Regions from separate parts of the Kitasatospora sp. NPDC056800 genome, predicted to be linked through region 1. Evidence: riboswitches for the same ligand, from Rfam matches in the RefSeq annotation. Region 1 holds a riboswitch; each other region holds the start of a gene.
The links. A riboswitch is a leader RNA that binds a small molecule or an ion and turns the genes downstream of it on or off. The one in region 1 is predicted to bind cyclic di-AMP.
Positions count from the first base shown of each region.

Region 1 (2,190 bases):
GCAGCGGGCGCAGGTGCCGGTACGCGGCCCGGCTGTCGAGCATGCCGGGGAGCAGGACGACCGGGGTGCCGTCGCCCTGCCGGGTGTCGTCGTAGGCGATCCGGCCGCCGGGGACGGTGAGGTACTGGGTGCTCGGGGTGATGGTGCCGTTCATGGGGTCCTCCTCGGGCCGCCGGTGCGGGGCATCGGCGGTGCTGCCGATAGCCATAAAGCTAAGGCTAATAGCCTTAGCCGTCAAGCGGTCGGGCGTCGGAGGCGTCGGAGAAGAGGGGGAAGGGAGCGGTCAGACCCCTTCGACCTTGAACGGGTCGTGCTCGCTGAGCAGCTTCTCCAGCCGGGCCTGGTCCACCCGGGTGACCATGTCGTTGGACTCCTGCCGGTCCCGGATCACCTTCGCCAGCGTGAACGCGGAGCTGACCGTGAAGAGGAGGCCGAGCCCGAGGAAGGCCCGGGTCCACCCGCCGACCGGCAGGTAGATGATCCCCACGGCGAGGGCGGTGCCCGACAGGGCGAAGGACAGGACGGCCTGGAGGTAGTAGGCGGCCGTGGTGCGGGTCTGCATCGGTGCGCTCATGGCGTCAGGATGCTGCGGCCCGGCCGGGCCGCACATGAGTAGGCGTACTCAGATGGGGCCGTGCATGAGGGACCGTTCGTTGACGTCCGATCACCTGCCGCGGGGCTGCTCCGAACGGATGGCTTGGAATCAGAGCCTCCTAGGATTAACGTTTGATAACGCAGCGCGGTTGTCAACGCCGTACCCAGACGGCACCGTGCGCCGTCGCCTAATCCCACCGACCGGCCTCCGGGCAGGTCAGGGAGCCGGGGAACCACGTTCCTTGGGGTGAATCGGCGGGGCTCCGGCCCGGCCGTAGGAGACCTTCCTGCTCCGAACCCGTCAGCTAACCCGGTAGGCGCGAAGGAAGGAAAGGAGCGCGCCTCCGTGGCGTCGACGCACACCCCGGCACACCCGGCCGGCTTCGCAGCCGGTACCCAGCTCCTCGACCACCCCGGTCCGGACGGCCCCGAGGCCTTCGGCCCGGAGGACTTCGCCGCGGAGGCCGAGACCAACCGCCACCGGATGCCGCGTCAGACCCGCGGAACCTCCCCGCTGCTCGGCGTCACCGCCGTCGCCGCCACCCTGGGTGCCACCGGCTTCACCTCGGCGACCCCGGCCGCCGCCCCCGCCATCGAGGCCCCGGACGAGACGGCGGTCGCCCTCTCCGCCGACCCCGGCCTCGCGCTCGCCGCCCGCATCCAGAACCAGGCCGACAGCCAGCGCACCGCCGCCGAGGAGACCGCCCGGCTCCAGGCCGCCCAGGAGGCGGAGGCCAAAGCCGCCGCCAAGGAGGCCGAGGCCAAGCGCGCCGCCGAGGAGGCCGAGCGGGCCAAGGCCGCCGCCCTCACCCTCCCGGTGACGGACTACCGGCTCTCCGCCCACTACGGCCAGAGCGCCCGCTACTGGGCCAACCTGCACACCGGCCTGGACTTCGCCGCCGACACCGGCACCCCGGTCCACGCGCTCGGCCAGGGCACCATCACCTCGGCCGGCTGGGCCGGCTCGTACGGCTACCGGATCGTCGAGACCCTGCCCGACGGCACCGAGATCTGGTACTGCCACCTCTCCGCGATCACCAAGGGCTCCGGCAAGGTCGCCGCCGGCCAGCAGATCGGCAAGGTCGGCGCGACCGGCAACGTCACCGGCCCGCACCTGCACATGGAGGTCCGCCCCGGCGGCGGCGCCCCGGTCGACCCGGAGCCCTGGCTCCAGCAGCGCGGCCTCAACCCCTGACGCACCCGCCCTGAGGCACCCGCCCGGGCGGACCCAGCGCGAAGCCCCCGGCCCGGAGCACCAGCACCGGACCGGGGGCTTCGCCGCGGCGTCTCACTCCTCGGCGGGAAGCTGCGCCAGGTACGCCTCGATCTCCTCCTGGCCAGGCTCCGGCGCCAGCTCCGGGAACTCCGTCACCAGCAGCCGCGGCAGCCCCGGCACCGTCCACCCGCCGAACAGGTCGAGCGCCGCCTCGACCGCCGCCTCCTCGAACCGCCCGAAGTCCCCGGCCAGTTCCTCCGGCATCGGCCGCCCCAGCGCGGTCAGCTCCGCCAGGTTGCGGTAGCTGCGCCGCATCAGGCCCTGCTCCAGCAGCCGCCGCGCGCCGTCCGTGGCCATGCCGACCGACAGCACCCGGCCCG
Region 1 is NZ_JBHUAL010000038.1:10,162-12,351, reverse strand. It holds gene ACFRQN_RS11570 (alpha/beta fold hydrolase) at 1-208, opposite strand, end outside; gene ACFRQN_RS11565 (YiaA/YiaB family inner membrane protein) at 284-574, opposite strand; cyclic di-AMP (ydaO/yuaA leader) riboswitch at 770-928, shown strand; gene ACFRQN_RS11560 (M23 family metallopeptidase) at 941-1,789, shown strand; gene ACFRQN_RS11555 (hypothetical protein) at 1,883-2,190, opposite strand, start outside.

Region 2 (2,190 bases), on a different contig from region 1:
ACCTTCGACTGGGCGAAGGAGACCGCGGCGGCCATGCTGCCGGTCGCGGCCGGCACCTGGGCCTGGGTCTGCGTCTGGGCCTGGGGCTGGGGAGCGGGCTTGGTGGCGGGCTTCGCGGCCGGCTTGGTGGACGGCTTGGCGGCCGGGGCCTCGGGCTGCGCGGTCGGCTGGGCGTTCACGGCACCGCCGTTCGCGGACTGGCCGGACTTCTGCGAGCGGTCGAACCAGGTGAAGTCCGAGCCGGACGTGCCGGCGGAGGACTGGCCGGCCCGGGCCTGGCCGTTGCCGCCGAAGGACAGCTGCTGGCCCGGGTAGATGGTGTCCGGACCCTCGGTCAGGGTGCCGCGGTTGAGGTCGTACAGCCGCTGCCAGCCGCCCTGCACCTTGTGCTGGTCGGCGATCGCGGACAGCCAGTCGCCCTCGACGACGGTGTAGTCGCCGCCCTGGGCCTGCTGCTGGCGCTTCTGCACCCAGTCGCTCCGGTTGCCGGAGGCGGCGGAGTCGGTGGAGGCCTGCGCGTCGCCCTGGGCGGGCGCGGCGGGCTTCGCGGCGGGGGTCTGGGGCTGTGCGGGCTTGGCGCTGGGCTTCGCGGCCGGAGCGGCCGGCTTGGCGCTCTGGGCGGGCGCGGCGGGCTTGGCGGCGGTCGAACCCGCCGAGGTGTCAACGGCGGCCGCGGCGCCGCCCTTGGTGAGCCCGGCCTGGACCGAGCAGACCGGCCAGGCGCCGGGGCCCTGCGAGGCGAGGACCTTCTCGGCGACGGCGATCTGCTGGTCCTTGGCGGCCAGGTCGGCGCGGGCCGCGTAGGCCGTGCCGCCGAAGGCGGACCAGGTGCTGGAGGTGAACTGGAGGCCGCCGTAGAAGCCGTTGCCGGTGTTGATGCTCCAGTTGCCGCCGCTCTCGCACTGGGCGACCTTGTCCCAGGTGGCGACGGAGGCGGCCGAGGCGGTGCTGGTGGTGAGGCAGGGGACGGTGAGGCCGACGCCCGCGACGCCGAGGGCGGCGATCACGCGACGGGTACGGCCGGACAGACGGGTGCCGTTGGTGGGCAGCATGAAGACGTGGTCCTCTCCCACGCCTGCGAGGTGAGCTGTCGGATTCGGGCTGGAGTTGCCCGGCCGTGCGGTGAGCACGGCTTCACCCCTAGCCCTGGACCGTTCCGGAGAGCGGTCCGGGGCGACTTACCTGTGGGTCCCCCGCTCCTGCCGTGGTGCGTTTTCGCGCTTCCAGGACATCCGACGGCAGGACTCGGCGTTGCGGATGACCGGGTTCGTGTGGTCACGAACGGGGAGCACGTTAATCAGACTTAAGTTCAAACTGCAAACCACTGTGATGTGCATCACGGTTTAGTGGAAACTGCCAAAATTGCCACTCACCATGATCGTAAATGATCGTTTTCAGGCAATGCTGTTGTGGAAGCCGACAACTGGCTCCGCCTCAGGAGTGGCGTGACGGTGCGTCGAATCGCGGAGTGGCGCACTCCGGCGGGTGGGGGAGCGGTCGCGATCGGAGCATGTGAATCCACGCTCCCTATTTCCTTTCAAATAGCGCCAGAACGGACATTCCCCTTCATTGCCGGGTGACTCCCGTACGGGACGGACGGGGTGGGGGGAAGTACGTGGAAGGGCCCGGAACGCGATCCGTTCCGGGCCCTTCGGTGCGCGCGAACCCGCGCGCGGTGTCCTTATCGTCCGCCAGGCCCCTCGGCGGCCGCGTGGGCGCCACGGGAGCCCTCCGCGACCCCCTCGGCCTCGGCGGCGGCCGCCGCCTCCGCCTCGGCCCGTGCCAGGTCCTCCGGGGACGGCGTGGGCAGCGCGGCCAGGTAGGTGGAGGCGATCAGCTGGCCGACCGACGGGTAGGCGCCCAGCGGCGCGGCCGACGGGCAGCCGGTCTCCTCGGCGGCGGTGGCGAGCAGCTCGGAGTCCGCCTCCGGGCCGATCACCAGCGGGGCCAGCGCCGGGCGCTGCGAGCCGGTGTCCTTGAGGTGGTTGACGGCCGCGGCCACCGAGCCGGGCACGTCGAGCGCGGCGGCGACGACCGGCACGGCCAGCCGGGCGGCCAGCAGCACGCCGGTGATGCCGGCCGCGGCGGCCGCGTCCTCGCCGCCGACGGTGGTCAGCACCACGCCGTCCGCGGCGGTCGCGATGGCGAACAGTCGGGCGCGGTCGGCCCGGGCCAGCCCGGCCTCGGAGA
Region 2 is NZ_JBHUAL010000009.1:15,121-17,310, reverse strand. It holds gene ACFRQN_RS03720 (transglycosylase family protein) at 1-1,073, opposite strand, end outside; cyclic di-AMP (ydaO/yuaA leader) riboswitch at 1,060-1,230, opposite strand; gene ACFRQN_RS03715 (hypothetical protein) at 1,682-2,190, opposite strand, start outside.
Region 2: linked by a shared signal. The riboswitch ahead of ACFRQN_RS03720 (transglycosylase family protein) and the one ahead of ACFRQN_RS11560 (M23 family metallopeptidase) in region 1 are both predicted to bind cyclic di-AMP.

Region 3 (2,190 bases), on a different contig from region 1:
CCGTTGCCGGCGTAGATGCCGACGTGGTGGGCGTCGGTGTAGAAGATCAGCAGGTCGCCGGGCTGGGCCTTGGAGAGGTCCGTCCCGAGCCGGGTGCCGGCCGAGGCCTGCGCCTGCGAGGTGCGCGGCAGCGACACGCCGGCCTGGTTGTAGGCCCAGACCATCAGACCGGAGCAGTCGAAGGAGCCCGGGCCGGTGGCGCCCCAGACGTACGGGCTGCCGATCTTGGAGGCGGCGGCGGACAGCGCGGCGGCACCGCGCGAGCTGCCGGGGGCCACGTTCACCGGAGCGGTGGTCGTGGGGGCCGAGAGGCTGCCGCGGCTGTTGTCGCGGGAGGCGCGGTCGGCCTGCTGCTGCTGGGCCTGGGCGGCGTCGGCCTTGGCCTTGGCCTCGGCGGCGGCCTTCTCCTCGGCCTGGCGCAGCGCCTGGCGGTCCTGCTCGGTCAGCGTGTTGAGCAGGTCCTGGGCCGCCTTCAGCTTGCCCTGGACCTCGTCCTTGGAGGCCTTCAGCTGCTGGGTGGTCGACTCCAGCTCGGCGAGCTTGCCCTGGGCCTCGTTGCGGTCCTGGTCGAGCTTGCGCTGCTGCTCCTGGAGCTCCTTCAGCTGACCCTTCTGGGTGCTGCCGGCCTGGTTCAGCGCGTCGGCCTGGCTGAGGAAGCTGTCCGGGCTGGAGGAGAACATCAGCTGGACGGTGGGGGATATCCCCCCGTTGCGGTACTGCTCGCCGGCGATCTCGGCGAGGCCGCCCTGGAGCTCGGTGACCTGGGCCTGCTGACGGGCCACCTGGTCCTGCAGGCCGGAGACCTGCTTCTCCAGGTCCTGCTGCTTGGCCTGGGCGGCGTTGTAGTTCTCGGTCGCGACCTCGGCCTGCTCGTTGAGCTGGTCGACCTGCCCCTTGACCTGTTCCTTGGTCGGCTGCGGGTCCGCGTGGGCACCCTGCGCGGAGAGGACGACGGCTGCGGCGGCGACGCCGGTCAGGATCGAGACCCGGGCGCGGCCGGCGGGCTTGGGACGACGATGGGACGCCACGAAGGCGGACTCCTTCTTCCTACGGCCGCCTACCGGGTGAGCTGACGGGTTCGGGCCGGAAGCATGCCCTACGACGCCTCACGGCCGTTCCACCGGCCGACCTGGCGCCGATTCACCCCGGAGGAACGTGGTTCCCCGGCTCCGCTCCGCAGCGCCCCCTACCACTGGGCTCCCCTGTCGGACAGTCGCTTCGACCTGTCCCGCTGCCTTGCGAACTCGACGGTAACCACCGCCGCCACCCTGGCTGGGCGATCGACAGTGCGGTGGTTCGGAGCATGACCCTAGTAACTGAACCGTGATCGGTTCAAATCCTTGTCAGAAAAAAGACAGAAGATTACCCAAGTTCCTTTGTGAAAATGACCGATGGTGACCATTGACGCACACAAGGCTGATCGGTTCTCACCATGTGGTCGTCGAAGGGCTGGAAACCCGAAACGCCACCCCGAACGGGGGTGGCGCTTTTCACAGGCCCCCGCGGGAGCCCCCCGGGCGTGTCGGTCCGTCAGACCCGGCGGATGGTGTTGATCGACATCGCGTCGGCCTTCATCACCTTCACCACGTCGCCGGTGTGCGGCGCGTGGACCACCATGCCGTTGCCGATGTACATCCCGACGTGGTGCATGTCGGGGCCGTAGATCACCAGGTCGCCCGGCTGGGCCTGGTCCAGCGAGGGGATCCGGGTGCCGTAGTGGCCCTGCTCCTGCGAGGTGCGCGGCAGCGAGACGCCCGCCTGCCCGTACGCCCAGACCATCAGGCCCGAGCAGTCGAAGGTGGTCGACCCGGTGGCGCCCCACACGTACGGCGAGCCCTGCTTGCTCATCGCCTTGGCCAGCGCCGTGGCCGCGTAGCCGCTGGCCGGCGGCAGGCTGCCGAGGTCGACCCGGTCGCTGCCGCGCGAGGCGCGGTCGTCCTGCGCCTGCTGGGCCCGCAGCGCGGCGCGGTCGGCGGAGCTCAGCGAGTTCAGCAGGTCCTGGGCGGCCTTCAGCTTGGTGTTGACGTCCGACTTGGCCTGGTTCAGGTCCTTGGTGGTGGTGTCCAGCGAGGCGAGCACGGCGGCCGCCTCGGTCTTCTCCTGGTCCAGCCGGCGCTGCTGGTCCAGCAGCCCCTTGAGCGCCTCGGCCTGACTGGTGCTGGCCTGCTGGACGGTGGAGGCCTTGTCCAG
Region 3 is NZ_JBHUAL010000007.1:5,330-7,519, forward strand. It holds gene ACFRQN_RS03010 (NlpC/P60 family protein) at 1-1,028, opposite strand, end outside; cyclic di-AMP (ydaO/yuaA leader) riboswitch at 1,039-1,192, opposite strand; gene ACFRQN_RS03015 (C40 family peptidase) at 1,531-2,190, opposite strand, start outside.
Region 3: linked by a shared signal. The riboswitch ahead of ACFRQN_RS03010 (NlpC/P60 family protein) and the one ahead of ACFRQN_RS11560 (M23 family metallopeptidase) in region 1 are both predicted to bind cyclic di-AMP.

Region 4 (2,190 bases), on a different contig from region 1:
CATCTCCTTGCGAGAGCAGGGTCCGGTCTGACGGTGGTGCTGCCAGCAGGACGATTGCGGAGTCGTTACGACCAGAGCCTAACCGCCCGGGCTGCCGTGGCCGCGTCGGCCTCGGTCCCGTCTCACCGTGTGGCCCTGCTACCCACCGGTAGTTCACCTGCTTGTCCCAGCTTGTCCCACCGGAGCGGGCGAATGCGGACGAAGGGGACCGGTAGGACCGGCCCCCTTCGGACGGCGGGGTGGAGCGGCGTCGGCGCCGAGCGCTCCGGCGCGGCGGCGGGCGCCCCCGGCGGGCACCCCGGTCTCGGGGTACTGCCGGCCGCGGGCGCTCCCGGCGTCGGGCGGGGCGGCTCAGCCGAGGTGCAGCACCTGGCCGGGCATGATCAGGTTCGGGTCGCCGCCGACGGTGGAGTGGTTCTGCTCGTACAGCGCGCTCCAGCCGCCGGACACGCCCTGGGCGGCGGCGATGGTCGACAGGGTGTCACCGGCACGGACGGTGTAGTCGTGGCCGGCGGCCTGCGGGGCCTGCTGCGCGGCGCGCGGGGCGTACTGCGGCTGGGCGGCGGCCTGGCCGGCGTACTGCTGGTAGACGCTCTGGTGGCTGGTCCAGTACCAGCCGCCGTTGTTCTGGTACCAGTACACCTTGGCGTCGGCGTCCCAGCCGGCCTTGCCGGAGAAGCCCGGGGTCTGCGGCTGCGCCTGCTGCTGCGGGGCGACCTGCTGGACCGGCTGCGCGGCGGGCTTCTGGGCCGGCTTCTGGGCGGCGGGCTTCTGCGCGACCGGCTTCTCGGCCGGCTTGGCGGCGGGCTTCGGGGCCTGCTGCTTGGGGGCGGACTGCGGCTTGGCGTCCGAGGAGGTGTCGACCGAGGCCGGGGCACCGCCCTTGGTCAGACCGGCCTTCTGGGAGCAGACCGGCCAGGCGCCCGGACCCTGCGAGGCCAGCACCTTCTCGGCGACCGAGATCTGCTGGGCCTTGCTGGCCTGGTTGGCCTGCGCCGCGTAGGCGGTGCCGCCGTACGCCTTCCAGGTGCTGGACGTGAACTGGAGGCCGCCGTAGAAGCCGTTGCCGGTGTTGATGCTCCAGTTGCCGCCGCTCTCGCACTGGGCGACGGAGTCCCAGGTGGAGGCCGGGGCGGCGGAGGCGCCGGTGGCGGTGAGGAGCGGCATCGCGAGTCCGACGCCGGCCACACCGGCGACGGCGATGGCCTTCTCGGCCTGGGTGCGACGACGGTGACGGCCAGTTCCAACGAACAGCATGAAGAGGTCCCTCTCCGTACGCCTGCGAGGTGAGCTGTCGGGTTCGGACCGGGAGGTGGCCCGGCCGCCGTACGCGGAAACGATTCCGCTCGGGCGGCTTCACCCCAAGCCGTGGGGAGACGGCAACAAACCTGGTTCCCCCGCCCCTGCCCAGGGTTCTGGTCGGTTTCCCGTGACGCGGCGGGCAGGATTCGGCGTTCCGCGTACGAGGTCCGCAGCTGCGAACTCCAGGGAGAGTAGACAGATCATCAGACCAATCACAAGCTCATATCACCGATATCACACAACAATTACGGCCCGTGTCCGATCGCCTACCAACAGCGGCGTTATGTCCGGATTGATGGGTGTTCACACCCCCGTCGGCGGGCGATCGGCGACGTCCCGTCAGCGTGATCTCAGCAGGTCGGAGGCGTCGAAGAGGCATCCGGAACGGGGTGCGGAGGGGCGTGCGGGGAACGGCTCTCCGGACTGAATTCCACCGGGAGTTCGCGCAGGCCACGCATGATCAGACCACCCCGCCAGCGCAGATTCTCCGGGCTTTCCGCGAGCCGCAGATCGGGCAGCCGGGAAAGCAGCGTGGCCAGCGCGGCACGCCCTTCGAGCCGCGCCAGCGGAGCGCCGATGCAGTAGTGGATGCCGTGCCCGAAGCCCAGGTGGGGGTTGTCCTTCCGGGCCAGGTCCAGGGTGTTCTCCGCCGCGAACCGGGCCGGGTCGCGGTCCGCCGCGGCCAGCACCACCAGCACCGGGTCGCCGACCGGGATGTCCACCCCGCCGATGGTCAGCGGACGGGTCGCGAACCGCCAGGTCGCCAGCTCCACCGGCCCGTCGTAGCGCAGGAGTTCCTCGATCCCGGTCTCCAGCAGCGCGCTCTCCCCGCGCACCACCGACTCCTGCAGCAGCCGGCGCTGCTCCGGATTGCGCAGCAGCGCGTAG
Region 4 is NZ_JBHUAL010000070.1:8,486-10,675, forward strand. It holds gene ACFRQN_RS17710 (transglycosylase family protein) at 352-1,257, opposite strand; cyclic di-AMP (ydaO/yuaA leader) riboswitch at 1,263-1,431, opposite strand; gene ACFRQN_RS17715 (cytochrome P450) at 1,653-2,190, opposite strand, start outside.
Region 4: linked by a shared signal. The riboswitch ahead of ACFRQN_RS17710 (transglycosylase family protein) and the one ahead of ACFRQN_RS11560 (M23 family metallopeptidase) in region 1 are both predicted to bind cyclic di-AMP.